DNA from 2 places in the Streptococcus sp. AS14 genome. Region 1 is predicted to be linked to the other one. Evidence: predicted binding sites of a transcription regulator. Region 1 holds the regulator's gene; the other holds the start of a gene.

Evidence for each region. Region 1 encodes HrcA, which represses chaperone genes, less so after heat shock. Its sites were predicted from a motif close to TTAGCACTCNNNNNNNNNGAGTGCTAA; they were not measured.
Region 2: groES (co-chaperone GroES) is a predicted target of HrcA. The motif match lies at 1,979-2,005, and genes of this name have one in related genera.

Annotation. Positions count from the first base shown of each region.
Region 1 covers NZ_ALKI01000016.1:139,807-154,559, reverse strand. Annotated here, with positions in the region: gene HMPREF1150_RS03240 (ZmpA/ZmpB/ZmpC family metallo-endopeptidase) at 1-4,853, opposite strand, end outside; gene dnaJ (molecular chaperone DnaJ) at 5,174-6,307, opposite strand; gene HMPREF1150_RS03250 (DJ-1/PfpI family protein) at 6,445-7,077, opposite strand; gene dnaK (molecular chaperone DnaK) at 7,305-9,134, opposite strand; gene grpE (nucleotide exchange factor GrpE) at 9,388-9,924, opposite strand; gene hrcA (heat-inducible transcriptional repressor HrcA) at 9,960-10,994, opposite strand; gene HMPREF1150_RS03270 (ABC transporter permease) at 11,158-11,886, opposite strand; gene HMPREF1150_RS03275 (ABC transporter ATP-binding protein) at 11,879-12,718, opposite strand; gene HMPREF1150_RS03280 (DUF2812 domain-containing protein) at 12,760-13,332, opposite strand; gene HMPREF1150_RS03285 (PadR family transcriptional regulator) at 13,332-13,655, opposite strand; gene HMPREF1150_RS03290 (D-alanyl-D-alanine carboxypeptidase family protein) at 13,876-14,664, opposite strand; gene HMPREF1150_RS03295 (histidine phosphatase family protein) at 14,651-14,753, opposite strand, start outside.
Region 2 covers NZ_ALKI01000012.1:59,111-73,863, reverse strand. Annotated here, with positions in the region: gene groL (chaperonin GroEL) at 27-1,649, opposite strand; gene groES (co-chaperone GroES) at 1,673-1,954, opposite strand; gene HMPREF1150_RS06750 (hypothetical protein) at 2,162-2,452, opposite strand; gene HMPREF1150_RS06755 (PTS system mannose/fructose/sorbose family transporter subunit IID) at 2,547-3,401, opposite strand; gene HMPREF1150_RS06760 (PTS sugar transporter subunit IIC) at 3,385-4,230, opposite strand; gene HMPREF1150_RS06765 (PTS sugar transporter subunit IIB) at 4,258-4,752, opposite strand; gene HMPREF1150_RS06770 (PTS sugar transporter subunit IIA) at 4,796-5,233, opposite strand; gene HMPREF1150_RS06775 (ABC transporter substrate-binding protein) at 5,454-6,737, opposite strand; gene HMPREF1150_RS06780 (response regulator transcription factor) at 6,734-7,417, opposite strand; gene HMPREF1150_RS06785 (sensor histidine kinase) at 7,410-8,723, opposite strand; gene HMPREF1150_RS06790 (substrate-binding domain-containing protein) at 8,723-9,709, opposite strand; gene HMPREF1150_RS06795 (single-stranded DNA-binding protein) at 9,990-10,385, opposite strand; gene HMPREF1150_RS06800 (hypothetical protein) at 10,515-11,102, shown strand; gene ytpR (YtpR family tRNA-binding protein) at 11,183-11,809, opposite strand; gene HMPREF1150_RS06810 (thioredoxin family protein) at 11,806-12,141, opposite strand; gene HMPREF1150_RS06815 (DUF4651 domain-containing protein) at 12,138-12,425, opposite strand; gene pepA (glutamyl aminopeptidase) at 12,596-13,660, shown strand; gene HMPREF1150_RS06825 (DUF1846 domain-containing protein) at 13,780-14,753, shown strand, end outside.

The sequences.
Region 1 (14,753 bases):
CCTGGCTGACCAGGAACAGGTGATTGGAGCATCCCTTGGGCATAGCCTTCTGGTCCGATACCTTGTCGTCTGCCATGGCCGCCCAGATAAATATCTCTATCGTTGACGTGGGTGAGCTCGTGCGTGAAGACGGACACACCGTATTCCGTCAAGAGGTCAAAGGCCTCGAAGTTCACACGGATTGAACCAGCAGCGTGGGCGCCATAGCCATTTGACTTGTACCAGCCACCAGCTCTGCCGCCAACTAGGTTAAAGAACTCGCGGGATGGTGCATAAGGATTGCCCTTATTATCATTTCCGTTGACATCAATCCAGCCACGTCCTTCCACATCAAAACCATCCCATACAGCCGTTACATTTTGCTTGACCATTCTGGACTTGATATCATCTGAGAGCAGTTTGTACCAAGTGTCTACGTGATTTCGATGCTGGGTCGCTACTTCCTTGATGCGTGCGTTAAATCGTTCATCAGACCATGACCGGCGCTTGTCTCTGTTGACAAAGGCCATCGTGCTATAGTTTGACAGAATAGCTAAGCGCGTATTTTTCAAGGTTAGCAGCGGAAGGATATAGTTGCTGAAATATTCAGAGTTGAGGTTGTCAAAGACACGATACTTAGCAGACTTGATCTCCTCTACTTCTGACTGGCGCTCTTCAAACTGAATAAAGCCTCGAGTTGCATCCTTGAACCAAGAATCCATGTCTGCAAAGTCAGTCAGCAGGCGACGGTTGTAATCCAAGTAAGCAACCAAATCACTAGACTTGGACTCAGCCTTCAACTGACGTGCAAACATATTGACATTGTCTGCCCCTTTCAGTTGATTTTCTGTCGAACGACCAATCTTAATCAAGCGATCCAGCAATGGTACTTTTTCACCATAGAAGTCTGGTTTGAAGAGCACCAGCTCCTTGAGGTTATAGTCGCCAAACTTGAGATCGTAATAACGGTTGAGGTAGGTCAGACCGAGCATGATAGCGGTCTTGTTCTCTTCGATTTTAGCTTTCAGAGACTCGTTGGCTGCTGGGTTGTCAGCATGGAATCTTGTCCATTCATTGGCCAGGAGCTTACCAAGCATATCCTGCAAGTTGGCTTTCACCTCAGCCAGAGATTCATCCAAGAAGAGGCGCTTCACTTTATTGACCTTATCATTATCATTAGGCAGACCAACAGAACGATAGACTTCATCACTGTATAGTTCAAAACTCTTCAAGCTCTCTGTCAGCTGAGTCAGCAAGTCTTCTTTGACCGCCGTTGAGTGATTTGGAGTATAGACCGTACCAAGCTCTGCAATCTGATATTCTGGCAGAGCCGTCTGTTCAAATCGTGCTTGATTTTGAAGATTGTAGATGGTCTTGCTTCCGTCTGCAAAATGGACTAAGATCTTATCTGCATCCGTTCCGCTAGCAACAAACTGGTTGCCCTTCAAGGCTTGAACTGCTAGAACTTTCTTAGTCAACAGGTCGCCCGCCTTACCAGCGTCCACCAGCTTATTGGCCTCATGAATCAAGAACTCTTTATTGTAGAAAGGCATAAAGCGTTCTATGTTTTGATAAAGCTGTTCATTTTCTGACTTGTATCCTGGTTTATCTTGATAAGTACTTGCTCTCAAGATAGCAGCATTTAGCTTCTCAGTTGTTACTTCATTTGCGCTGGTTTGTTCAAGAGCCGTAATCCGATAGCTCTTTACTTTTTGCTCCGCTTCAGCTTCTGTCAAGCGACGGAACTTGGCATCTTTTCCTGTCTTGGTTCCAGAGCTGTGTCCCTGAACACCAAAAAGGTTTTGGAGTTTTTGCCCCATCCAAGCGTCGGTAATCTCATTATCTGAGCTAAAGAGCTCTTTTCCGTTCACTACTGTAGCATAGCTGACAGTGTCATTGATAGTTCCATACGGCCAAATGGAAGCAGCGATACCAGCCGCATTTCTTGAGGCTGCATCCTCCAACTTACCTTTGGCAACTGACTGAGTTAGCTTGCCCCAATTACCCCAGCCTGAACCTGAATAGTCAGTGAAGTTTTGAGCGACCAGCATACCTGCATTTTGACCACTCTTAACCCAAATATCTGCTTCGACATAAGCTCGGCTTACCAAGGACATGGCGTTGGTGCCTGCGATACCGGCTGTGACAGAGTTTCCACCCTTGGACTTAATCTGGCCCTTAAAGGAGACATTTTCAACTCGAGATTGGCCTTCTATATTGTTAACCAGACCGGCTATATGGTCTCTTCCTTCCAAGTATCCTTGGACATTGACATTTTCGATTACTCCTTTATTCTTCAAGCGGGCAGCAATTGTCGCAATTGTATCGCCCGCTTGCGAATCTGGATAAACCATATTGACCCGCTTAAAGTCAATATCCTTGACCGTTCCGCCAGTAATAGTATCAAATAGAGGATGCGCCAAGTCTAAAATCGCATGGCGCTCACCATTTTGCCCACCAATCAGCTGGCCTTTGAATTCACCTGGCAGGTAAGACTTGCTGTTGGCTGGTTTATCAATCAGTTTGGCACTGATACTGCGGCCCAGAATAAAGGTTCCAGAAGGATCTTCCTTGATACCGTCCAGGAGGTCTTGGAAGTCATAATAGACATTTCCTTCACGCTTCTTGGCCTTTTCCAGATAGAAATCAAAGCTGTTTTGAAGACCAGTTGCGCTTCTTTGCAGCAAGTCTGGCAGCTGAGCCTGAATCTTGAAGACAGGCTGGTTATCAACGACCACTTCCTCAATAGAGGTAACCGGCAGTACAGTGTCCTTGAACTGGTCGGATGTAAAGTGCAGATAATATTGGTCCAGATTTGCTGGTTTTTCAGCCAAAGTAGGCATCAATTTTGTCTGGCCATTTTCAACCTTCATCAAGGAGACATTAGTAATCGATTTGAGCTCTACCTTCTTCAGGTCAAGCTGGACTGTCTCTTGAGCTAATTCCTGACTTTCAGAGCCATTTCCTAAGTCATAAGACAGAGTCGTCTCAATCTTATATGGTGTATAGTAGTCCAAACCACTGAAGCTAGCAGTCAACTGGCCTGCCGCCAAGTTCTGCTCTGCTATCAGCTGGCCATCTTTCTTCAGACGAACATGAGCACTAGTAAAGGCTTGATCCCTGTCCGTCAGCTGGTATTGAATCTGAGCTGATTTCTGCAATTCATCCTTCTTAACCGCTGAAACAGTCAGAGTTGGTGCTGCTTTAAGGGCCAATAAGTCGGCCAAAGCCTGCTTAAGTTGGTTGACACCCGCATCTACTTCATCTTGACTTGACGAAGTTTGATAAACCGACTCAGCCATATTCTTAATTGCTTGCAGCTGCTGGTAGGATTGATTGGTGTAAACTGCAGGATCCACAGCCGCTGCTAAAGCTAGCTGCTTGCTTAATTCTTCTTTATTGATGCGAGCCTTGCTACCCCGAGTGACCACTGTATTAACTGCTTCATGCAAGATTCTTTCAGTTGTTTGTGGCTCCGATATGCGATTTCCGTCCAAGACTTCATAGCTGGTTACAATTTCTTTTTGTCCTGGAGTTCCATCGACAGTGGTCTCCTCATCAAGATACTTGCTATCATCAGTCTTGTTGACAACTTGAGGTTCAATCGTTTCTAGCTTGATGTCTGTATGCAGACTAGGCTGTTCTGGCTGAACTGTTGACTCACCATTAACGCCACCTGTGTATTCTGGCAAAGCTGGCTCAACTGGAGCCACGTCACTAACTGTAGCTACTGGAGCATCATAGACTGGATTGTCTGCTTGAACTGCCGATTCGCCGTTAACGCCGCCTGTATATTCTGGGAGGGCGGGCTCAACCGGAGCCACGTCACTAACTGTAGCTACTGGAGCATCATAGACCGGATTGTCTGCTTGAACTAGCGATTCGCCATTAACGCCGCCTGTGTATTCTGGGAGGGCGGGCTCAACTGGAGCCGTGTCTCCAACTGTACCAACTGGGGCAGTATAGACTGGAGTTTCCGCTTGAACTAGCGACTCACCGTTCACAGCACCGCTGTACTCTGGCAAGGCAGGTTCTTGTAAACTTTCCCCTTTTGCCGTTTCTATAGGTGGATTTGACGGCTGAGGAGCTGGACTAAGATTTGGAGTTGGAGCTGGAGTTGGAAGATTCCCTATATGGCCAGAATCACTTTCATCAGGATTCAGCTGATACAGCACCCCTGCTTGAGCAGCTCGATCAATAGAATCAGAATCCTCTTTTGCAGCTTCTGACACTTCTGCTTGCGCTTGAGCCTCTTGACCAGCTGGCAAAGAGGTTATCTTGGTCTCTGTCAAAGTACGCAAATCAGAAGCGGTAAAGTAACCGATATAGTTATAGCCTGCAATAGTCACATCTGCTTCAGAAACTGTTGACGAAACCGCAACTTGACGGTTATATGAAAGCAATTCCCGATTTTCTAGCGCAAACGCTTGAGGAGACTGTAACACAGTTTGTCCCAAGCTACCTAGCAAAAGCACTCCTAGTAACTTACCAGATTTCTTTCGTGAGAATACCAAGACAGCCAAAATAGCCGTTCCCGCAAATAAGCCGAGAAGCGGCTGACCATTATTTCCTGTACGCGGCAAGACAGCTTGCCCATCTTGCTTCCGATAAATCAAGTAATAATTTTCCCCTGTTTGCAGATTTTCAGGCAGACCTTTCTTAATCAGCCCTTTTTCCTGCTCTGTTAGCTCTTGCTCTTCAACAAAAGTATAGTGAGCAGTCGCACCGTCTCCTACTTCATCTGCAGCAACAGTCGAGCTGGACAAAAAGCTCCCAAAAATCAGAGCTGCAATGGCAACTGAGCCCACACCGACAGACAATTTGCGAATCGAATATTTCTGAATTCGCTCCTGCACTTTTTCAAAACGTTTCACTTTATAAATCCCCTTTTTCCTAAAATGTATAAAGCTAATCTCCCAATATCTCCCTAGCCAACTCCCCAGCAGGCTAAAAAGATGCGTTTTATACATATAGTATTATCATATATCTTTTAGGAAATTTTTACAATAGATTTTACTTAAAAAAACAATTAATTTTTGTAAAAGTAAATAGAGAAAATCTCTTTACGCTTTTTATTGTGAATTTCTTTTAATTAAAAGGCTGATTAGAGCTGCTCTCTTACTTGACTAGATTTGCCAAATGTCCTTCTAGAAAACATAAAAAGAACAGCATTAGGCTGCTCCTTTTTATATGATTACAAATCTTCCAAGGCATCTTTCATTTTGTCGAAGAAGCCTTTTTTCTTAGGATTGACCGAGATATTGCCAGCTTCCGCAAATTCTTTGAGGGCCGCTTTTTGACGGTCGTTGAGGCCAGTCGGTGTCACAACATTGACAGTAACATACTGGTCACCCATGCTTCCACCACGCAGACTCGGTGCTCCCTTGCCACGCAGGCGGAAACGCTTGCCAGTCTGTGTTCCTTCTGGGATATTCAGCTCCACATCCCCGTGAACAGTTGGAATATCCACACTGTCACCAAGAGCTGCTTGGACAAAGTTGAGATTGAGCTTGTAGTAAATGGTAGAGCCATCTCGCTCAAACTTATCACTCGGCTCAACTTGGACCACGACGTAAAGATCTCCATAAGGACCGCCATTAAAGCCCGCTTCACCTTGACCAGACAGACGAACCTGCTGACCAGTTTCCACACCAGCAGGGATTTTCACCTTAACGCTGTGAGCCTGTTTTTCATGCCCCGTTCCGTGACAGGTTTCACAAGGACTTTTGATTTCTTTTCCTCGGCCATGACAGACATCACAGGTCACTTGGCGACGCATCATGCCAAGCGGTGTCTGGGTATCAACATTGATGACACCTGAGCCATGGCAGCGGCCACAGGTAACAGGACTAGTTCCTGGCTTAGCACCAGACCCGTCACAGGTACGACAAGTCGCTTCGCGGTTATACTTGATTTCCTTCTCAGCTCCGAAAATGGCTTCTTCAAAGCGGAGATTTACACGATACTGGAGATCGTCCCCTTGGCGCGGAGCATTAGGATTACGCGAAGCACCTCCACCGAAGAAGCTAGAGAAGATGTCTTCGAAGCCCCCAAAGCCGGATCCATCAAAACCACCGAAGCCGCCTGCACCGCCGCCAAAGCCACCATTAGCTCCCGCTGCACCGTATTGATCATAGGCTGCCCGCTTTTGCTCGTCGCTCAGCGTTTCATAAGCCTCTTGGACTTCTTTGTATTTGTCCTCCGCCCCAGCTTCCTTATTAATATCGGGGTGGTACTTTTTAGATAATTTCCGATAGGCTCTCTTGATCTCATCCTGAGAAGCATTCTTAGAGACACCTAGACGGTCATAATATTCTGTATTGTTCATATAAGATACCAAGACCGTAAAATTCGACTGAAAAATAGGAAATCAGGCGACGGAGCGATGCTCCTAGGCTGATTTCTCTTTTTTCCGAGAATTTAGGTCGGGTTCAGTTCCTTTCTTTAAATTTTAGAAAATATCGATCAGAGGGTATTTTCAAATTCATGCTTCATTTCAGCAAACTCTTCTTCTGATAAAGTGAATATCAAGTCCTCTTCCGAATATTGATTCCGTTCTTTAAAATAGTTGTCAGCATTATCTACCAAACCTAGACTAAGAAGCACTTTTCTCGCAAACGCTTGATGTGCAAAGCCAACAGCCGTAATGATGTTCTTATTTTGCAGGACCGCTTTAGCTTTGAAATTCTCCCGTGGAAGAAATTCAAAATAGTCAAAAAAGTTTTGCCAAATCCCACCAGTAAATTTAGCGTCCTTCAACAAACCTGCTTTCGCCAATAAAATGGGCGCTGAGGAAATAGCTGTAATTAAAATCTCTTGCTGCTTCAAACTTCTTAGGAAAGAAATCAATTTTTCATCATGCAGAGCAGGGACAATATTTATCATTCCTGGCAAAATGACACAAGAATAGTCTTCGATAACTACTTCATCCAGTGTTCTAGTAGGTTGACAGGGAAGTCCATCTTCCGATCTTATAACATTTCTATCTGTACCAACATAATCAACCTCAACACCAAAAGATAGAGCTAAAGTACTGGTCAGACCAACTACTTCATAAAGTGAAAAATTAGGATAAATTAAACAGAGCACTTTCTTCATCAGCGTCACCCTCTAGTTTAGCGAAAAACAGAGGCTGGGTTGCAACCTCTGGATTTCTTCCTATCATTACGACGCGAAATTTTCAAAACAATATTTTTCGAAAAATTTTTGACGCGGTAGCTGATTGGATTTTAGGTTCGTCTTTCAGACTCCCAAAAATCCTAATCATCCTCGCGGGGGTTCGACTACGAACTAAAAACTTTCAATTTTTAGTTCTATCTCACCGCCTATTTCTCCGTAAACTCTCCGTCTACGACATCGTCGTCTGCTTTAGTTGAGCCCGCGTTTTCAGCTCCTTCTGCTCCTGCTTGGGCTTGTTGAGCCGCAGCAGCTTGCTCATAGAGTTTCACTGCCAGTGCTTGAGCTTTTTCATTAAGAGCTTCCAATTTCGCTTTCATGTCGTCCAAGTTATTGTCTTCTTGCGCTTTCTTAAGTTCATCAAGAGCAGCTTGGGCAGCGTCACGCTCTGCGTCGAAGCCTTTGCCTTCTGTTTCCTTGATAGTCTTTTCAGTCGCAAAGATAGCTTGGTCAACTTCGTTACGAAGATCAACTTCTTCTTTACGTTTCTTATCTGCTTCTGCGTTCGCTTCTGCATCCTTCATCATGCGGTCGATTTCTTCGTCAGTCAGGCCGCTGTTAGATTGGATAACAATGTGTTGTTCTTTTTGAGTTCCAAGGTCTTTAGCCTTAACAGACACGATACCGTTCTTATCGATGTCAAAGGTTACTTCGATTTGAGGGATTCCACGAGGAGCAGCTGGGATATCTGTCAATTGGAAACGTCCCAGAGTCTTGTTGTCTGCTGCCATTGGGCGTTCACCTTGAAGAACATGGATATCAACGGCTGGTTGGTTGTCCGCTGCTGTAGAGAAGACTTGTGATTTAGAAGTTGGAATTGTTGTGTTGCGGTCAATCAGCTTAGTGAAGACACCACCCATTGTTTCGATACCAAGTGACAATGGTGTTACGTCAAGAAGGACAACGTCTTTAACATCACCAGTGATAACACCACCTTGGATAGCAGCACCCATAGCAACTACTTCGTCAGGGTTCACTGATTTGTTTGGTTCCTTACCAGTTTCAGCCTTAACAGCTTCCACAACTGCAGGAATACGAGTTGAACCACCAACCAAGATTACTTCGTCGATTTCTGACAAGCTCAAGCCTGCGTCAGAAAGAGCACGGCGAACTGGTTCTTTAGTGCGCTCTACCAAATCACGAGTCAAATCGTCGAATTTGGCACGAGTCAGAGTCATTTCCAAGTGGAGAGGTCCAGCGTCGCCAGCTGTGATAAACGGCAAGCTGATTTGAGTAGAAGTCACACCTGAAAGGTCTTTCTTAGCCTTTTCAGCTGCATCTTTCAAACGTTGAAGCGCCATCTTGTCATTTGACAAGTCGATGCCATTTTCTTTCTTGAACTCAGCTACCATGTGGTCGATAATCTTTTGGTCAAAGTCGTCACCACCGAGTTTGTTGTCACCAGCAGTTGCCAGTACATCAAAGACACCATCACCCAACTCAAGGATTGAAACGTCAAAGGTACCGCCACCCAAGTCAAAGACCAAGATTTTTTCTTCTTTATCTTGTTTGTCAAGACCATAAGCAAGGGCTGCTGCAGTTGGTTCGTTGACGATACGTTCTACTTCAAGACCAGCGATTTTACCAGCGTCTTTAGTCGCTTGACGTTGTGCATCGTTAAAGTAAGCTGGCACTGTGATAACCGCTTTGGTTACTTTTTCACCAAGATATTCTTCTGCATAGCCTTTCAAGTATTGCAGAATCATAGCTGAGATTTCTTGCGGAGTGTATTCTTTGCCGTTAGCAGCTACTTTTTCAGATGTTCCCATTTTTGATTTAATGGAAATGATTGTATCTGGGTTTGTCACTGCTTGACGTTTTGCCGCATCACCAACGATGATTTCACCATTTTTGAATGACACTACAGATGGGGTTGTACGATTTCCTTCTGGATTTGCAATGATTTTGCTTTCAGTTCCTTCAAGAACTGCAACTGCTGAGTTTGTTGTACCTAAGTCAATACCGATAATTTTAGACATGTGTTTTTCTCCTTAAATTTTATATTCTATCTTCTTTTTGGTACTCTTCTTAGGTGGCGGCGCCGTCAGAGCTTGACTTTATCAATCTCTTTGACTAAACTTTGAGCCTAAGGTCTCAAAGTTTGCGCGAATAGCGCCACGGCGAAGAGTATCGTCTTTGGTTCGCTTCGCTCACTATTGCAAAGCTGAACAATTTTTTATCTTTCTTCATAGTTTATTGTCGTTTCGGACAAGATTTTTCAAGTTTTCTAGCCTAGTTATAGACCACTACCATTGCTGGGCGCAGGATACGGTCATGAAGTTTGTAGCCTTTTTGGAAGACCTGCGCGATAGTGTCAGCTGGGTGCTCATCATCAGCTGGAACTGTTTGAATGGCCATATGATAGTTATGGTCAAAAGCTCCGTCAGCTGGAATTTCTTCGATGCCCTCTTCTTTGAGAGCATGAATCAAGCTTTCCTGCACCATTTCCAGCCCCTTTTTGACATCATCTGTCAGACCTTCAACGGCAAGCGCGCGCTCCAGATTATCTATCGAAGGCAAGATAGCTTTTGCCAAGTCCTGGCTACGGTATCTTTGCAGCTGCTGGCGTTCTTCATTTGCTCGGCGCTGGATGTTCTGCATTTCTGCATGAGCACGGAGATATTTGTTTTCAAAATCTTCTGCTCGCTCATTAGCTAGTTCTAACTCTGATTTTTCAGGGCTTGCTGATTCAGCCTGCTCAGCTGTTTCTACAGCTTCCTCTTTTACTTCCACATCTTCTGGATGTTCTTCTTGCTTATGTTTTGCCACAAGGCACCTCCTTTTTAGGAATATTTATACTATATTTAATGGACTTCATAGTGATTGCTGCTCAGATAGCGATAGAAGTCGGTTAGTTTCATAGTCAGCACGCGGTTGACGACATTCATCTGGCTGACCAGCCGCTGGTAGTCAAGATTGACTGGACCGACAACTGACAGTACTCCGAAGCCTCGATAAGGAATCAGGAATTTGCTGGAAATTAGTGTCAAATCAGCTAAACAGCTTTCTCTACTGTCTGCAACGCGCACGCTTTGCATCTGATCTTCGGCCAAACTGTCGCGAATTTCAAAGGCTACTTTCTGCGGGTCATCAAAAAACTGATAAGCTGACAGATCTGAAAATTCCAGGAGCTGAACCTTGCCAGACAGAATCACATTTTCCTTGAAAATATCACCAAAGATATGCTCAAAGAGCTGGATGACATTGTCCGTCGTAGTGAAATAGCGCTGGATAATCTGCGGAATTTCCGTCCGAATCTTATAATGGATGTCCAACACTGTCTGTCCCAAGAACCGCTCTCTTACCAGGCCTTTAAGCCTATCCAGGTCTTCTCTTAGGAAGTTGCGCGGAATCATAAACTGACTGGTGATGGTATTTGACTCATCCAAGGTGAAGACTGCCAGAGCCGTGTGCTGACTGAGCACAACGATATCAAAAGCTGTCAAACGCTGCCGACTGGGTTCTACATCCAGTGCAACAACCGTGCATCCACTGAGCTTGGTCAAAAGGTCTGCTGCCTGTTGAAGAATGTCCTCCAAGTTGAAAAACTCATGGTCAAAGGCTTTGATAACCTCATAAAGTTCATTCTCAGCGAGACGATCAAAGGACAGAGAATGCTTGACAAAGTACTGAAAACCAGCCACGCTAGGCTTACGGCCGCTGGACGTATGCGCCTTTTCAAGAAGCCCCTGCTTTTCCAAAGCTGCCATATCATTTCGGATAGTGGCACTACTGGAATTGATAGAATCTTGTAGGGCTTTGGAGCCGACCGGCTCGTGGGTCTTGGTAAAGATATCAATAATCAAATTCAAAATCTCATTTTGACGCTCCGTGACCACGGCATCACCTCCAATCAAGATTCTGCTGTTGATTAGCACTCAACCATCTCGAGTGCTAACTCATGATTCTATTATACACTCTTCTACTCCAAAGTCAAGACAAAAACTCAAAAAATTAGCACTCTTTTTACAAGAGTGCTAAAAATCGGTCTGGCGACCTAGATTAGTCGTCCAAAATTTGCAAACGGCGCATCAAATAGAAAGAAATTCCTGCAAAAAGAAGCAACCAAACTACAAGAGCCAAGAATTCTCCGCTCCATAAATGGAAATGAGACCAATCTCTCATGTAGCTAGTAAAGAGACCCATAAAACTATAACGCAGCACCTTAAATAAATCCTCGCTCATATTTGAAAACATAGGAATAAATGCCGCCAAGAGCATGGCTGGAACACTAAGGGATTGTGCCATGACCTGATTTTTACAAAACAAGCCAACCATTAAAAAGAAGAAAATTAAGACCAGCATGGTCAATAAGAGAACCAAACTATAGCTGAACAGATGATGAGAGAGCTTGGCTCCCACCAAAATTGGGGTAATGACGATGTAAAAAATCCCAATAATCGCCGGCCAGATTAAAGCGGAGAGAATGTATTGACCAGCTGTCACACCAGCCAAGCGCAAACTTTGCAAATTATGTTTTTCCCTCTCCTCAGCTAGGATGATGATAATGGGGGTTCCAACTGACATGGCTAGAGAAAAGGGCAGAGAGATAGTAAGCAACATAGTAGCTAGTTTATCCGCTCCAATTTCCTTACCTGCTCCATTCAGAGAAAAAATAAATTTATAGAGAAAAATAAGGAAAATCGGCATGAAAACTTGCAACAGAATACTTTTATTAGCTAGCGTCACTTGACCTCTTAGCCAAATCATACCTTTTAATTTATTAGACATTTAAGGTACCTCCTGTCAACGTGATGAAAACATCTTCCAAAGTTGGTTCGCAGGAATGAATACTGATAACATTGGCCAAATCCATGCCTCCATGCAGTTCTTCAAAAGCCACCGTCTTAGTCGTCAAATCTTCATATTCTAAACGAACCTTCTTATCTGTATTATACTTTTGGATTATCTCATGTGGACTGCCTACTTCGACTAGTTTTCCTTTACTTAGCAAGGCCAAGCGATCACACAAGAGGGTAGCTTCCTGCATATCATGAGTCGTCAGAAAAATAGTTGTCCCCTGAGCTTTTAGTTCTAGCAGTAGTTCATGAATGGTGCGAGAGGTTGACGGATCCAAACCACTGGTTGGCTCATCCAAGAAGAGCAATTTAGGTTGATTAATCAAGGCACGCACCAGTAACATGCGCTGCTTCATACCCGTAGATAGTTTTTCAGCCACCTTGTTGCGACTATCATAGAGTCCCACTTTTCGGAGAAGTTCATCGACTTCTGTCATCTTAACCCCAAAGAGCATAGCATATGCCTTGAGATTTTTATAAAGTGACATCTTTTCATAAAAACCACTGCCATCGCTGACAATCCCAATCTGCTCCAGCACTTCTGCCTTCAAATCCTCAACCGGTGCAGACAGCACATGAGCTGATCCAGCATCCGCAGACAACTGACCAGTCAAAATATTGATAGTCGTGGTTTTACCAGATCCAGAAGGCCCTAGAAAGCCAAAAATCTCTCCCTCTCGGATGGAAAAATCGATTCCTGCCAGGGCTTCTTGCTCCTTGAACTTCTTTTTCAAGCCTTGCACTTCAATAATGGTCTTGTTCATTGTTTTCCTCGCTTTCACAACAGTATTTAACAAAACTGCAATCAGTCTTTCAATTCCTGCCTCATTTTCCAAAAACGCAAGGCAATATGGACCAGTTGGCAAAACAGAATGAGCAATATAAGACAGTCTATTGCTAAGATTGATTTGAATAATAGACTTGCTTTCAAACTTTTCTGGGAAATATCTAGAATGAGATAGGTAGTGACACACAAAACCATGATGGCTGGTAAAAACCTCCATACAAGCAAACGCTTGACCATTTCTAGCTTAGACCATGCGTCATTATAGATTTCAAGATCGCTGTCTGCATCAAGCTGAGAAACCGGTTTGCGGAAATAAGAGAACTGATTAAAGTTTGTAATATGCTCCCAGCCACAATCCTCAAACAGTTGATAATAGGATTCTTGCTCCGCCTTCTTCATGGGGCGAAAATCTAATTGATAGGCCACTTCCTGAGGCGGACAGACTTCAAAAGTATAGCGAACCGCAACAAGAAAGGGAGAATAACTTACTTTTTTCAATTTCCAGCCTTGGCTGTGCATTTGTTTAAAATAAGCTGCTTCTCTGTCATAGTCTGCAATGGTAAAGATTTTATAGACAATTTTCTTTTCCATCAAACTTCCTCCTTACTATTGCGGTAAAGGCGCTCAATCCGCTGGATTTCCAACTCTAAAATCTGCCTCCCAAGCTCAGTGATAGAATAGAGCTTTCTCTTTTCTTCCTCACGAACAAAGGCAATCAGGCCATCTTTCTCCATCTTTGCCAAAGTCCCGTACATGGTTCCCGGGCTGATAGATAGCTGTCCTTCTGTCAATTGCTTGACTTTTTGAGTAATACTGTAGCCATGCCTTTCTTTCTGAAGACAGAAGAGGATATAAAAACCTGTCTCTGTCATTGGCACATAGACTCTCCTAAGCTTTTCTGTCAATCCACTCATCTTCTCATCTCACTTTCACCTCGATATATCGAACCTTGATATAAAAAATTATATCGCAGTCCGATATAGTTGTCAAGGATTTATAAATATTTTTTTACAAAAAGTAATTCATTTTTATCTATCAATACTTGCAGCTGATTTGATCAGAAGCTAAAAGGATTAGAGACCTGCATCCTGATAAATCAGCATAAAAAAAGCCAGGAAATCCTGACTTACTTTTTTATTTTCCTGCTTCCTTGAGTAGGGCGATATATTCTTCCAGAACCAGATTATGCTTCTGCATATACCGGGCATTCTCCACACCGACATAGCGGTAATGCCAGTTCTCAAAGTCAACTCCAGTAATGTCACTCTTGCCATCTGGATAGCGAAGGACAAAGCCATATTGTGGAGCTAGCTCAGCAATCTTGGCTGCCAATTCATCCTCCTGACCTTCTGGAACACTCATATCAATAGCCAAGCCCGTTTGATGTTCGCTGGCTCCTGGAAGCTGCACCTGCTTCAGCACGATGCTGACTGCTTCTTCATTTGACAAGCCTTTGGCGACTTCCCCAGCAACTTTTTCGTTATAGAGCTCCTCCTGCTCCGCTCGGCTGCGATAGCCAGAGATTAGAGTTTCTTCAGGAGCTATCGCCTGGGCTGCTGCTAGGAATTGCCGAGTATTTTCAGCAATGCGGCTGTCCACCTGGACCTCTCCGATCTGAGTCAGATTAGGTGTTTTTTCTTCTTGCTGGTTGTCTCGATTGACCAATATCAAATTCCAATCAGTAGAAGAAACCTTGGGCAAATCAGACTGCGAGCTCTCTGAGCCAGAAGAGCCTTTCGTAGCAGAACTGCTAGATGAACCCGAAAACTGAATCTTTGCAAGCAGATCTTGTAACAAGGACGGACGGAAATAAATCACCGTCCCTCCAGCTACTAGACACAAGACGATTAACAATAAAAACGTTAACCCAATCTTCTTAGACTTCGATTTTCTCTTTTCTTTGCGATGTTTAGCGCGCTTCAACTTCTTCCTCCATTACTTTGGCACCGGCCTCTCGATAAGACATGTCTCCGACGCAAGCTACTGTGAATTTACCGTCTTCATAGTCTACA
Region 2 (14,753 bases), on a different contig from region 1:
GTAGAAATATATAATCCCGTTATTTTCTACATCATACCGCCCATCATGCCTGGATCCATAGCTGGAGCTGGGCTTGCTGGTTCTGGTTGATTAGCCACTACTGCTTCAGTTGTCAAGATAAGACTAGCAACAGAAGCGGCATTTTGCAAGGCTGAACGAGTCACCTTAACTGGGTCAATGATTCCAGCCTCAATCATGTTAACCCATTCGCCAGTCGCGGCATTAAAGCCTGTACCAGCTTCAGAGTTTTTCAGACGGTCAATGACGATTGAACCTTCAAAGCCTGCATTCAGAGCGATTTGACGAACAGGCTCTTCCAAGGCGCGAAGAACAATGTTACGTCCAGTCCCTTCATCCCCTGCCAACTCAAGACCTGCAACAGCGTCCAGTACATTGATATAGGCAGTACCACCACCGGAGACGATTCCTTCTTCTACCGCTGCACGGGTTGCGTTAAGGGCATCTTCGATGCGGAGTTTCATTTCTTTGAGTTCTGTTTCGGTTGCAGCTCCAACCTTAATCACAGCTACACCACCAGACAATTTAGCTAGGCGCTCTTGCAGTTTTTCACGGTCAAACTCAGAAGTGCTGCTTTCAATCTGCGACTTAATGACTGCCACACGGTTAGCAATGGCTTCTGGATTACCAGAACCTTCCACAATCACAGTGCTGTCCTTATCAACAGTGACTTTAGAAGCTTGTCCAAGCGCTTCAATCGTAGCGTCTTTGAGCTCTAGGCCAAGATCATCTGTAATCACTGTACCGCCCGTCAAGATAGCGATGTCTTCCAACATAGCCTTACGACGATCGCCAAAGCCTGGTGCCTTGACAGCTACGACATTAAAGGTTCCGCGAATCTTGTTAAGAACCAATGTTGGCAGAGCTTCACCATCTACATCATCTGCGACAATCAAGAGCGGACGATTGGTTTTCAAAATGTTTTCCAATAATGGCAGAATCTCTTGAATGTTAGAAATTTTCTTGTCAGTAATCAAGATGTAAGGATTGTCCAGCTCGGCTACCATTTTTTCATTGTCAGTTACCATATATTGAGACAAGTAGCCGCGGTCAAACTGCATTCCTTCAACTACATCTAGCTCAGTTTCCATTCCTTTGGACTCTTCGATGGTAATAACACCGTCATTGCCAACTTTTTCCATAGCTTCAGAGATATACTCACCGACTTTCTCACTGCGAGAAGATACGGCAGCAACCTGAGCAATAGCTTCCTTGTTGGAAACTGGCACTGAGTTAGATTTCAGAGCTTCAACAGCTGTCGCAACGGCTGCTTCAATCCCGCGGCGGATACCGATTGGATTAGCACCAGCTGTAACATTTTTAATCCCTTCACGGACGATAGCCTGCGTCAAAACTGTTGCTGTTGTTGTTCCGTCACCAGCGATATCGTTGGTTTTTGAAGCTACTTCTGACACCAACTTAGCGCCCATATTTTCAAAATGGTCTTCCAGTTCGATTTCCTTGGCAATGGTCACACCGTCATTGGTGATCAGGGGTGAGCCAAAGGATTTTTCCAAAACGACATTACGGCCTTTAGGGCCCAAAGTTACCTTGACAGTATTCGCCAAGATGTCAACACCACGAACCATACTGCTTCTTGCATCTGCTGAAAATTTAATATCTTTTGCCATTTTATTATTCCTCTCTTCTAATCTTACTCGACAACTGCTAGAATATTGGCTTCACTGACTAAGAGATAAGCTTCATCTCCGTCCTTGACTTCTACGCCTGCGTGATTTTCTACGAGAACCTTGTCCCCTTCCTTAACGCTCAGGGCTACCAGCTCACCGTTCAAAGTACGAATACCTTGACCGACTGCGACAACTTCTGCTGTCTTAGTCGCTGCTTGGCCGTTGCCTGCAATGACAAATCCGCCAACTTTCTGCTCTTTTTCTTCTACTTTCAAGACCACACGGTCTCCTAATGGTTTTAACATGATTTTCCTCCAAAGATTGAATTTTTAGCACTCTAAACTATCGAGTGCTAATCTATAGTTATTATTTTATCACTTGGTCAGAAATAGTCAAGAAAAAAACCGGCTAGATGAAAGAAAAATTTTATTTTTTCTTCACTTGGTCCTAAACTCAAAGAAAAAAACAAGTCCGAGCTAAAATCCTCTCAGACTTGTCTTTAGGGGGAATGTCTATCTTGCAAGTTTTAGTTTTGCTTCAAAATCATTAATCACTTTTTGCAGATTTAGGCGTCCTCTATAGATGCCATAGCCAAACAAAAGCATAGCTAAGATACCCAGTAGAGCTAGGACGATTCCTGCAATCAGTGCTAGGAGATTGGTCTCATGAAAGAGATAAATCAGAACAAGACCGATGCTGGCAATGGCAAAGAAGAGACTGAACCAGCGTCCTAGATTTTCAATCATATGCTTCTGGTAGTGAATTTCTGTTTCATAGCCTTGAATCAATTCTTGTTCTGTCATGATCTTCTCCGTTCTTTCTTTTACTCTGCTCAAACAAATTTGTATTAGACTAGCTGCAAATCGGACTTACTGCCAGCCTAAAATTGAGCGAGAATTAGTATTTAAGTTGAGGGTCAAAGATGCCAAGCGCTACACCAATCAAAGCAATGACAACCAAGAGGAGCATAACAAGGTTTGGTGATACCTTTTTCTTAGCCATCAGCCACCAGCAAAGAGTGATAAAGCCAGCTGTTAAGAGCCCTGGATAAACACCGTCAATCTTTTCTTGCAGCTTCAGGAAGGCTTCGCCATCAGCATTTTTCAGCTCTAATGAAGTCGTTACAGAGACCCAAGTTGCAGCAACTGCCCCGATAACCATACCACCAATGACACTGATTGCCTTACGAAGCGCCTGTCCTTTAGGTCCTACAAGGAATTCTACCGCCTTGTCCCCTAATTCATAGCCTTTGAAGTAGGCAAAGCGCATACCGCCATAGATGAGAACATTCCAGACAAGGATATAGAATAGAGCCCCGATAGGATTTCCACCTTTCGAGAGGCCAAGGGCAATCCCCAGCAGAACTGGAATCAAGGTTCCAACTACCAAAGAGTCACCGATACCCGCGATAGGTCCCATGAGACCGGCACGCATACCATTGATAGTTTCGCCGTCAACAGCGTCACCATTGGCACGCGCTTCTTCCAAACCAGCTGTAATCCCTACTACCAAAGCTCCGAGCTGAGGTTCTGTGTTGAAGAAAGCCGTATAGGTCTGCATAGCTTCTTTCTGCTCTGCTTTGTCTTTGTAGAGTTCTTCCACGATTGGCAGCATAGAGGTCAAGTAGCCGAAAGTCTGCATGTGCTCTTGAGAGAAGCAAGTCAAATGACCATAGTACCAATGGTGGAATGATTTCGCTAAAGTCTTTTTAGTTATTTTCTTTCTTTCAGCCATCTTAGATATCCTCCTCATCGTCATCAAAGTCAGCCCCACCAGCTGGCGCAGTTACTCGAGCTGATTTGATTACTTCCAATTCATAGTAAATTACTGCAAAAATCAATGAAACAACTGCACTGGCAACCAAATTAAGACCGAGTGATTTAGCCAAGGTGAAGCCCACAAAGAATGGGATAAAGTCAGTAGCCTTGGTAACGATTTGTTTCAAAAGAATGGCAATACCGACACATGGGAGAAGAGCTCCGACTGTAAAGAGGGATTTCATGATGAAGCCATCCATTGGCAGGTGAGTCTTCATCAGTTCAACCATATTCGGACCAAACTTCGTGATGATCATGGTTGGGAGGAAAGAGAAGACAAAGTGGGAAATCCAAGGATAGACCCAGTCAACAGCGTAAAGCTTTTTGAATTCGCCTTTTTCAACAGCTTTCCAGCCAATGTGCTGCCAAAGCAAGTTTGTAGTGGCTGTTCCATAGAAGAGAACTGTACCGATAGTACCAACTGCTGCTCCGATTGGTGCAGCTGCTGCAGCGATAGCAGATTCAGAGGTGATGCCTTTAGAGTGAACAAATAAGATTGCAAGAGGAATCCCAATGTAAGAGATCGCCCGCACGTCAGCGGAAACTGTACCACCTGGTGTTACCAGAGCGATATAGAGGACCTGAAGGGCTACCCCAACCATAATCCCTGTTTTTAAATCTCCAAGAATCAAGCCACTAATCAAGCCTCCGACCAGAGGACGTCCCAGAGTGTAGTTACCAATACTAGAACCACCCATACCAGGCATAGAAGCTAAACTAGCAAAAAGACCCAGTAAAGCGGCTTGCAGCCAAGAAATTGTCATAATAGACTCTCCTTTTCATTATTGTAATTAAAAACCAAATTTAGACTTGAAATCGCTCCAGTAACCAATGGAAACATCTGGTAAGAGCTGGAATTTGACTTTGTAACCAGCTTTTTCCATTGCCTCAATCGCTTCTGCCTCTTCCTGGGTGATGGACTGGTTGTTGCCCAGCTTAACAGCTCCCGGACGGTCATTAGCAGGACCGACGATGATTTCCTTAACATCCCCAGGTACAAAACCTTGGTCCACTAGGATTTCCTTCATATCCACAGGATTTTTCGTAATGAGGAAATAGCGACTATCTGACTCTGTGACCTTGCCTGATTTTTCCTTGAAGGCTTCCTTGGTCCAAACAAAAGTCTTCTTGTCAGAAGCTCCCTTGTAGGCCTGAATCAAAACCTTGTTTCCTGCCGCAGCATTATTAACTGCAATCAAGCCATCACAAGGGTATTCCTTAGCCCAGCGAGTGACTGTTTGACCGTGGATCATGCGGTCGTCAATCCGTACAAATGATACTGTCATCTTTAAAATCTCCTTTTATCTTTTATAATGTATAGCGGAAGCACTAAATGTCGTCTTCATCTTCGTCAGCTGCATCGCTTACGACTTCAAATTCCTGCAAAGCAGCTGTGGCCTCGGAAAGGATGGCCTGAGCCAGCTCTTTTCCGTCCAAGATGTCTTTCATAACCAAGCCAGTCAGTCCCATGGTCAGGTTCAAACCTCCCAAGATAACTGCTGAGTCGAGCTTACCCATGTCAGCTAAGACGCTAGCTGCTGTCGTCAGAGGACTGCCTCCTACAATATCAGCCAGAACTAAGACACTGTCATCAGCGCTTAAGCCAGCCAAGGCCTGAGTAAAATCAACTGCAAAATCATCAACTGACTTGCCCTCCTGAAGACCGACCGCAATCACCTGGTTCGTTTTGTCTCCGGCAAACATCTTCAAGGAACTCTGCACGCCTGCAGCCAGTCCCCCATGGCTGACCAGTACAAGGTATTTCATCTTTCCTGCCTCCTTTATCCTTCTAGCTCTTAGCCAAGTCAGGCTTTAGATGACGAAGGATTTATTGATGATTTTATTGTACAAATTTTGAAACCGATTTCATATTGTCAAATGTCATTTTGCTCAGATGACATTTGTTAAGAAAAATATGACATTTGTCATATTGGTCTAGGCAGCTGTACTTTTTTCTGACTTAATTAGCAATAAAAAAGAAAGCAGATTATTTTCCGCTTTCTATTTCTCTTTGAATGCTCGGCAAGGCACTGTCAATCTCTTGATTCTGCATAGCATTTTGAATCAGATAGTCCATCCGCTCCATTGTATGGCGGTCTACTTCTAGACTGATGTCAATGATGGAGCGATTCATCATGTGGTCTAACCTCTCAGAAGTCAAGGAATCCAAGCCAAAATCATCTGCCTGTAAGATTTCTCTAGCCTGTTGACTTTTCACCACAGATGGTAAAACTGAGGTCCCCTGCGATTTTTCAAACAAGGCCTGCTGGCTTTCTTTATCCTGTGACAGCAAGAGCATAAATTCCCAAGCCAGCTTCTCTTGCTTGGTATTGGAAGACATGGCAAAGAGCGAGGTCTTGACCTGTGTCCCCATCACCTGGCTATTGGCTGTTGGCATGGGGATACAGGTCCAAGAAAAGCTAGAATACTTTGCAACATGGTAAGGGTAAGGCTTGTAGGTCCGATACTGGGCCAGACTCATAGGATAGAAGGCCACCCGTCCCTCATCAAAGTCATTTGAAGTCACCTTATAGTGCTGGCTGAGCATATCTAGCTTGCTCATAAAGGCCAAGGCTTGGTGCATCTCTGCGCTGTCTACATTGATACCGGATTTATCGGTAAGATGGCCGCCATAAGCTACCAGAGCCTGCTGCCAAGTGTAATCTGTTATACCGTACTGATCCACCACACCATCGCCATTGGTATCCTTTGTCACTTTCTTGCAAATCTCATAGAAATCCGCCAGGGTCCAACCTGACTCAGGAATGCTGATTCCTTCTTTTTCAAGCAAGTCTTTATTGACACACATCATGATGGGATTGCTCTCAACTGGAAGGGCATAGCTGACTCCCTGATATTTCCCAGCTTCATAAGCCACCGGATAAAAGGCTGTCCGTTCATCATCCGTTAGAAGGGTATCCAAGGATTTGAGCGCGCCAGTCGAAGCCAACATGCTAAAGTCGTTTTCTGGTACCATAAAGAGATCAGGCTGCTCGCCTTTCAGGACTTGCTCCGCCAGCCAGTCAGCGTAATCATCCTTGGGAATACCGCTTTCGTAGACGACCTTGACATGAGGATGCGTCTTTTCAAATTGTTTAATCAGGCTGTCCAAGACCTTGTTTTCGCGGCTGTTAGGTACATCCCAGCTAGAGCCAGCATAGACACCAATACGCAGGACTTTTTCCTGAGCTGAAGCCCAAAAGACAAAAGCCAAAGCAACAGATATGATCAGGACAACCAGCAGGGTCAAATGTCTCAGTCTCCACTTCATTTGTCGCTTTCCTTACTAAAATCTCTCTGGGTGACTCCAGTCTGCACAGCCCAGATAGCCAGCTGGGTTCGGTCGCGCAAGTTGAGCTTGGCTAAGATACCTGACAGGTAATTTCGGACTGTCCCTTCTGATAGAAAGAGCTTGGCAGCAATTTCTTTATTCGAAATCCCGAAGCCAATCTGCTGGATAATCTTCCACTCCGTCCGGCTCATGTCCTCTATATTTTCCTCCGTCACCGTGATAGCAAAGTTGGACTGGGCCATCTGTGAAAAGATTTTGAAGACCTTGGTGGCAATATTGGGATTGATCATAGCTCCGCCTCGATAGACAGTCTGAATGGCTTCGTGAAGCTCTTCTGTCGAAACCCCTTTGAGAATATAACCAGACGCACCGTATTTGAGAGCGGAGAAGATAAATTCATCGTCATCAAAGGTCGTCAGAATGATAATCTTAACATCTGGATACTGCTCTTTGACAGCCTTGGTACAGAGAACACCGTCCATGACTGGCATGCGAATATCCATCAAAATCACATCTGGGCGTACCCGATGAAGCTTTTCCAGCACTTCCTTGCCGTCTCCGACAGTCCCGACTACCTCAATATCTGCGTGGGCAGACAGGATGATTTGCAGAGACTCGCGAATCAAGGCCTGATCGTCTGCTATTAAAACCTTAATCATGTCTTCCTCCTATTTTTGGGATTTCGATATGCGTGTAGAAACCGTCCCGATTTTCAAAGCGGACGCTTCCGCCAATAATCATTAGGCGCTCCTGCATCTGCTTGAGGCCATAGCCATAGTGGAGTTTATCAAAGCCAACACCATCATCCTGAATGGTCATTACATAGGACTCTTCCTCCAGCAGCTCAATCCAGATAGTCTTGGCATGCCCATGGCGGACAGAGTTGGTAATAGACTCCTGAATCACCCGGAACACAATGTCTTCCTTGGCAATATCCAAGTCGATATTATCCCATTCGTAGCGGAGATGAATCTCCAAATTGGAGATAGCTTCATACTCACGGATAATCTTAATCAGAGCTTCCTTCAAAGTGTTATTTTCCAGAGCTCCCGGCCGCATCTTATTGAGCGAGCCGCGGACATCACGGATACCATCTCGAACGACGACAGAGACATTATTGAGCTGCTCCTTAGCCCGATTGGTATCAATATCAACCAAGACCTTGACCGCATCAATACCCGCTGAAATTCCCGTCAGGGCATGGCCCAATGTATCGTGAATCTCTCTGGCAATCCGCTTCCGTTCTCGGTCTTCTGCTATTTTCTCAGACAAAGCAAGATAAGAGTTTAACTCGCGATTGGCCTGAGAAGCCATGCGCAGCTCTTCCTCAATCCGATGACGCTCCGTAATAGTCGACAAGATATAGAAGAGCAAGGAAATCATAAAGACAACGATATTGAGGGAGTAGAGGAAGTTCTTACCAAAAAGCAGTAACAGCCGGACGGACTCTGGGTAAAACCGAATATAGGTATCTAAAGAAGGCAGCTTGATAAAGAGCGACATGAGGTCATAGTTGGATAAGAGCAGCATGCCAAAGCTCAAAATAATGAAAGAAAACCAGTACTTCTTGTCCTTGGAAGAATTGAACTCCTTAGAGCCATAGAAAATATCCGCAAACACCAAGAGAATCAAGCCATTGTAGGACGAATGCAGGACGGAAAAGATGACCAGCATGAGCAGGATTTCAATAATAGTCGCCTTGTCATAGACGGACAGCTGATTGGGGTGGCGCTCGCGATAGTACATGACCAAAAGCAAACTACCATAGAGGCTAATTGATACCCAGAAAATCAAGCTGGGAGAGCCCGGAATAGCATCCAAACGCTCCAAAAGCGAGTGACTGAAGCCCTTAGCTGCTACATAGTTGGTCGCAAAGAGATAGATGGAGGCATTATAGACAATGGCAACCAGATTGATGACCATCAGGGCTATTTTGCTGTAAAATATACTTTTTTGAGGTCTCATTATTGCCACCCTGTAACTGTGTATTGACTGATATTATCCCTATTAACCAGATGAACTGGAATCAGGTATTGGCTATCGTAGGATTTCCCCTCCTGCATCAGCTCAATTACCTGTGCCACCTTGCGTCCCATCTGAATGGGCGATTGGGCCACAGTTCCCTCTATGTCGCTAGTCGTAGCCAAAAAGTTTTTGATATCTGGTGATCCATCCACGCCATAGATTGAGATTTTCTTATCAAGACCTTGATTTTTAATAGCAGCCAAGGCCCCGATGGCTGCCCGATCATTGAGCGCCATGACCACATTGAAGTCCAAACCTTCGTCTAGAGCCCCTTTGACCTGTGGCATGGTTTCCTCAGTCTGGCCTAGTGTTTCTTTCTGGGAAATAATCTTGTAGCTAGGCTGATTTTCAATCGTATCAATAAATCCCTGAATCCGGTCCATGGCCGAGACGGCATTGCGGTGCTCTAGAAGGAGAATATTGGCAGAAGGAAGACGCTTCATCATGTCCTGGGCAATCAGGACGCCTGCTTGGTAGTTATCAGACACAATGGTCGTATCCACTTTTACATCCTGACTGATAGGCGCATCCACTACGATAATTTTAATCCCAGCTTTCTTGGCCTTTTGAAGAGAGGAAATAATACTTGGACTATTGCTTTTCACCGGATTGATGACAATGACATCAACCTTTTCTCGGACAAAAAAGTCGATCTGCTGGCTCTGCTTGCCCTCATCCAGCTCAGGATCCCGGACGTAAAGTCGGCTGCCCTGCTGGTTGGTTTTCTTCTCCAGTTCCGCATTTAAGGTCTTGTAAAAGTCATTGTTCATGGTCATGTAGGTCACCCCAATCTTGACCTGCTTCTCATCTGGCAGAACGCCCTTGAAATAAACAAAAAGCAAACCCAAGATAAGCAGAATGAAAAGCGGCCAGAGAGCCTTTTTCTGATAATGCTGTATCCGTTTTTTGACTTTAGCTGATACCATTTTTCACCCCCTATGCCGCAAGCACCTTTATGAAACATATAGGATTATTATATTACAAAGCCGGCAAAAAGCAAAATCTTTCCAGAAATGGCTATAATAAAAGAGGCAAGACAGAATCTAAAAAATCCATGATTTTTGATTCTTGGTCCCACCTCGACAATCATAATTAAACTTTTAAAAGCTTGATAGAAATAGACTTTCAGTCAAACAGATCTTGCATCCTGCAAAACCGAATGATGATTTTTTAGAGCAAGGTCATTTCCCAGTCTTTGCCTCTTGCTTAAAAGGGAAGTTCCTCTTCTTCCAACACCAAATCTGCTAAATCAGCTCCGCTATTATTTTCACGCAGAGCGCGCTGGGCCCGACTTTCCAGGAGCTGGAAGCTATGACAGAGCACTTCTGTCACATAATGAGTCGCCCCCTCCTTCTCATAGCGACGAGTCCGTAGCTCACCATCCAGAGAAATCAAGCTGCCCTTACTTGCATAGCTGGCTAAAGTCTCAGCTAGACGACCCCAGACAACGACATTTACAAAATCCGCCTCACGCTCACCACTCTGAGATTTATAACGACGATTAACCGCGACCGTTGAGCGGGCCACAGATTTTTCATTCGCAGTCTTGTGCAGTTCAGGCGTAGCCGTCAGCCGGCCGATTACAATTACTTTATTATACATTTTATATCCTCCTAACTTATCATTCGTAAAAGGAGGCAAAAAGTGAAAAAAATATGGTATAGTATAGATAAAAAGGAAAGTTGTAGCTTTTTGTCCCTTTCTGACTAGACTTGTATAATGGAGGCTCCGATGACCATTAAACATTCCCCTGTGAAAAATCTTCTTGTTATCCTGATTTCTCTGTGGTTCGGAGGTTTTTCCGCCTGGGCTGCCGTAGACTACCTGACTAGCTCCAACCCCTACAAAGACACTAGTTTCTTTGTCCTTAGTCTGCTGGTTGCTGCTTTCTTCTTACTGCTCCTTATCTTTGCTATTCGCAGGCTAACCATTCATGCGACTATCCTCTCCTTTGACCATGAAAATGTAACCTACTATTATAGCGGACTCTTATCAGCTGCCACCTACTGCATTCCTATGCAGCAGATTAGTCATGCTCGCTACAGCCGAGACAGTGAAGAATCCGAGATTAGTCTTTGGATGGAGGACGGTTTTCATGACTTTGCAGCCTTTAACCATCCCCGTCATAAGATTTATGCCTATCCTGATAGCCAACTCATCGGTATTGTTTTCAAGAGAAAACGTCTCAAATTATTGGAAGACCACGGCCTAAACAGCCTTATCTACCAATACAAATACAACAGTCCAAGCCAAATCCCCACAGTCACTCCTCAGTCAACAACCGACTCGCAAAGTAATAGCGACAGCGTCTTCTTTTGAGACAGTGTGGGCACGAGTCATAAGTTTCCAACAAAAAAGCTCAGAAATTCTGAGCTTTTTGTGATTTTAAATCTTCATTTTTATCCCTGCCAATGTTTAGCTGGGTCAAAGGCCGTTCCAACTAGTTCGCTATCAGCTAATTCAATGATGCCACGTTTTTGAGGCGCATTAGGCAGTTGAAGTTCCCGTGGGCTGCACATCATACCAAAACTCTTTTCGCCTCGAAGTTCTCCCGGAAAAATCAAATTCCCTTTCGGCATCATAGCACCCGGCAGAGCCACAATCGTTTTGAGGCCGACTTTGGCATTAGGAGCACCGGCCACAATTTGAACGGTCTTATCAGCAGCTACCTGCACTTGGCAGATATTCAGGTGATCGCTATCTGGATGAGCTACCATATCAACGATTTCTCCAACCACAAATTTCGGCTGGCTGTCATTGACCAAGTCCGCTGGGAATCCTTCCTTGCTCAGCTCCTGATTGAGAATAGCCACTTGCTCATCTGTCAAAAAGACCTGTCCGCGCTCTGCAATTTCAAAAAGGTCTGACTGCTCAAAAATATTCCAAGCTACTGTCTGGCCATTATCTTCACGGTAAACACGCGCTACCCGTCCTTTGCGTTCAGCTGCCAGTTTAGCTCCTTGATTGTCCGCAGCAATAATCATCAACAAGTCGCCGACATACTCTTTATTATAGGTAAAAATCATTTTACGCTCCCTTTTTCTCTTATACTCGCTAAAAATTCATTGATTTGGCCCTTGGTCTTGCGGTCACGATTGACTAGACGTCCAATCTCCTGTCCCTTTTCCAGCACTACTAAGCTGGGAATCCCGTAAACGTCCCACTCTTTGGCCAGATCCAGATAGGCATCACGGTCCACTTGGATAAAGCGATAGTCAAGATTTTCAGCTTCTATCTCTGGCAGAAAAGGTTTGATAAATCGGCAATCTCCGCACCAGTCAGCCGTGAAAAAGAAGACAGTCTTCTCCCCATCATTGACATAAGAAGCCAATTCCTCTAAATTTACAGGAAAAATCATGCTTCTTCCTCGTAGCTTAGCTGACCATTTTCATAGACAAAAGCAAAATGACGGTCGTTCTCTAAGACCAGACCGCCAACCAAGCGGTCATCTGTGGACTCGTAGAGCTTGACATAAAGGCAGGAAATAGTACCCTGACTGGAAAAGAAATCTCGCACAAGCTCAACGATTTCCTCCCGATTACGCAGTCTTTTTTGCTCCTGTACGACTTTGGCTGCCCCAAAAGCCAGCGCTCCAGCCCCCAAAAGGGCGGTTGTGGTTAAAATGATTTTTTTAGCTTTCATGTAGAATATTTTAACACAAAAGAGCAGAGGCGACAAACAATATTCCATATTTTCCTGGGAGAAGCTGGATTCCTAAGCGGGTAATCCTGTTGATTCATACAAGCTATAAGATTTCCCTACTCATTTACCGCAAAAAGTGATAAAATAGGGGGCAGAAAGAAGGTAAGTTTATGACAACATTATTTTCAAAAATCAAGGAAGTAACAGAGCTTTCTGCTATTTCAGGTCACGAGGCACCTGTTCGCAGTTACCTGCGGGAAAAAATCACTCCCCATGTCGATGAGGTTGTCACCGACGGCCTAGGCGGTATCTTTGGGGTACGCCATGCAGAAGCTGAAAATGCTCCCCGTGTATTGGTAGCGGCCCACATGGACGAGGTTGGCTTTATGGTCAGCGAAATCAAGCCCGACGGGACTTTCCGTGTAGTGGAAATCGGCGGTTGGAACCCTCTGGTCGTTAGCAGCCAACGCTTCAAACTCTTTACCCGTGAAGGTCGAGAAATCCCTCTTATCTCAGGCTCTGTCCCTCCTCATCTGACGCGCGGATCTGGCGGACCAGTTATGCCACAGATTGCTGATATTGTCTTTGACGGTGGCTTTGTGGATAAGGCAGAAGCTGAAAGCTACGGCATCCGTCCAGGAGATACGATCGTTCCAGACAGCTCTGCTATTCTCACAGCTAACGGAAAAAATATCATCTCCAAAGCCTGGGATAACCGCTACGGCGTCCTTATGGTCAGCGAATTAGCTCAAGCCTTGTCTGGTCAACCACTAGACAGCCAACTCTATGTCGGTGCCAATGTTCAAGAAGAGGTTGGCCTGCGTGGTGCCCATGCTTCTACGACAAAATTTGCCCCTGAGGTCTTCCTGGCTGTAGATTGCTCACCAGCGGGTGATATTTATGGCGGTCAAGGGGCCATCGGTGACGGAACGCTGATTCGCTTCTTTGACCCTGGTCATCTCATGCTGCCAGCTATGAAAGACTTCCTCTTGACAACTGCTGAGGAAGCTGGCATCAAGTATCAATACTACTGCGGCAAGGGCGGAACGGATGCTGGTGCTGCCCATCTCCAAAGCGGCGGCGTACCATCTACTACCATTGGTGTCTGCGCCCGCTACATCCACTCCCACCAAACTCTCTATGCCATGGACGATTTTCTGCAAGCCCAAGCTTTCTTGCAAGCGCTGGTCAAAAAGCTGGATCGCTCAACGGTGGACACGATTACCAACTATTAATCTCAAAAGGCAGCCCGTTCTTCATTCGGGCTGCTATCTCTTTTGTCTAACACTTCCCCTTTCAACTTTCCAATTTGAAGAAAATTTTGTTATAATGCTTAGCAGAGGTGAAAATATACATGAAAAAAATTGCTTTTGATTCTGAGAAATACTTAAACCTGCAGCGCGACCATATCTTGGAGCGCATTAATCAATTTGAGGGCAAACTTTACATGGAATTCGGCGGTAAAATGCTGGAAGACTTCCATGCTGCCCGTGTCCTGCCAGGCTATGAGCCGGACAATAAAATCAGACTGCTCAAAGAGCTCAAGGACCAAGTAGAGATTGTCATTGCTATCAATGCCAACAACATTGAACATTCTAAGGCGCGTGGGGATTTGGGCATTTCCTATGATCAGGAAGTGCTGCGACTAATTGATACCTTTAACGAGCTGGATATTTATGTAGGCTCAGTGGTCATCACCCAGTATTCCGGTCAGTCGGCGGCGGACCTCTTCCGCAGCCAGCTGGAAAAGAATGGTATCGCCTCCTACATCCACTACCCGATTAAGGGCTACCCGACTGACATGGATCATATCATCTCACCTGAAGGTATGGGGAAAAACGACTACATCAAAACCAGCCGTAATTTAGTCGTTGTGACCGCACCTGGTCCTGGTTCTGGTAAATTGGCTACTTGCTTGTCCAACATGTATCATGACCAAATCAATGGCATCAAATCAGGCTACGCCAAGTTTGAAACCTTCCCCGTTTGGAATCTGCCCCTGCACCATCCGGTCAATTTAGCTTATGAGGCAGCGACGGCAGACCTCGACGATGTCAACATGATTGATCCTTTCCACCTGCAAACCTACGGCAAGACTACAGTCAACTACAACCGCGATATTGAAATTTTCCCAGTCCTCAAACGTATGCTGGAGCGCATCCTTGGAAAATCACCTTATGCTTCTCCAACAGACATGGGCGTCAACATGGTCGGCTTTGCTATTGTAGATAATGATGCAGCTATCGAGGCATCTCAGCAGGAAATCATCCGTCGCTACTACCAGACGATTCTGGACTTCAAGGCAGAGCGCGTTTCTGAATCTGCTGT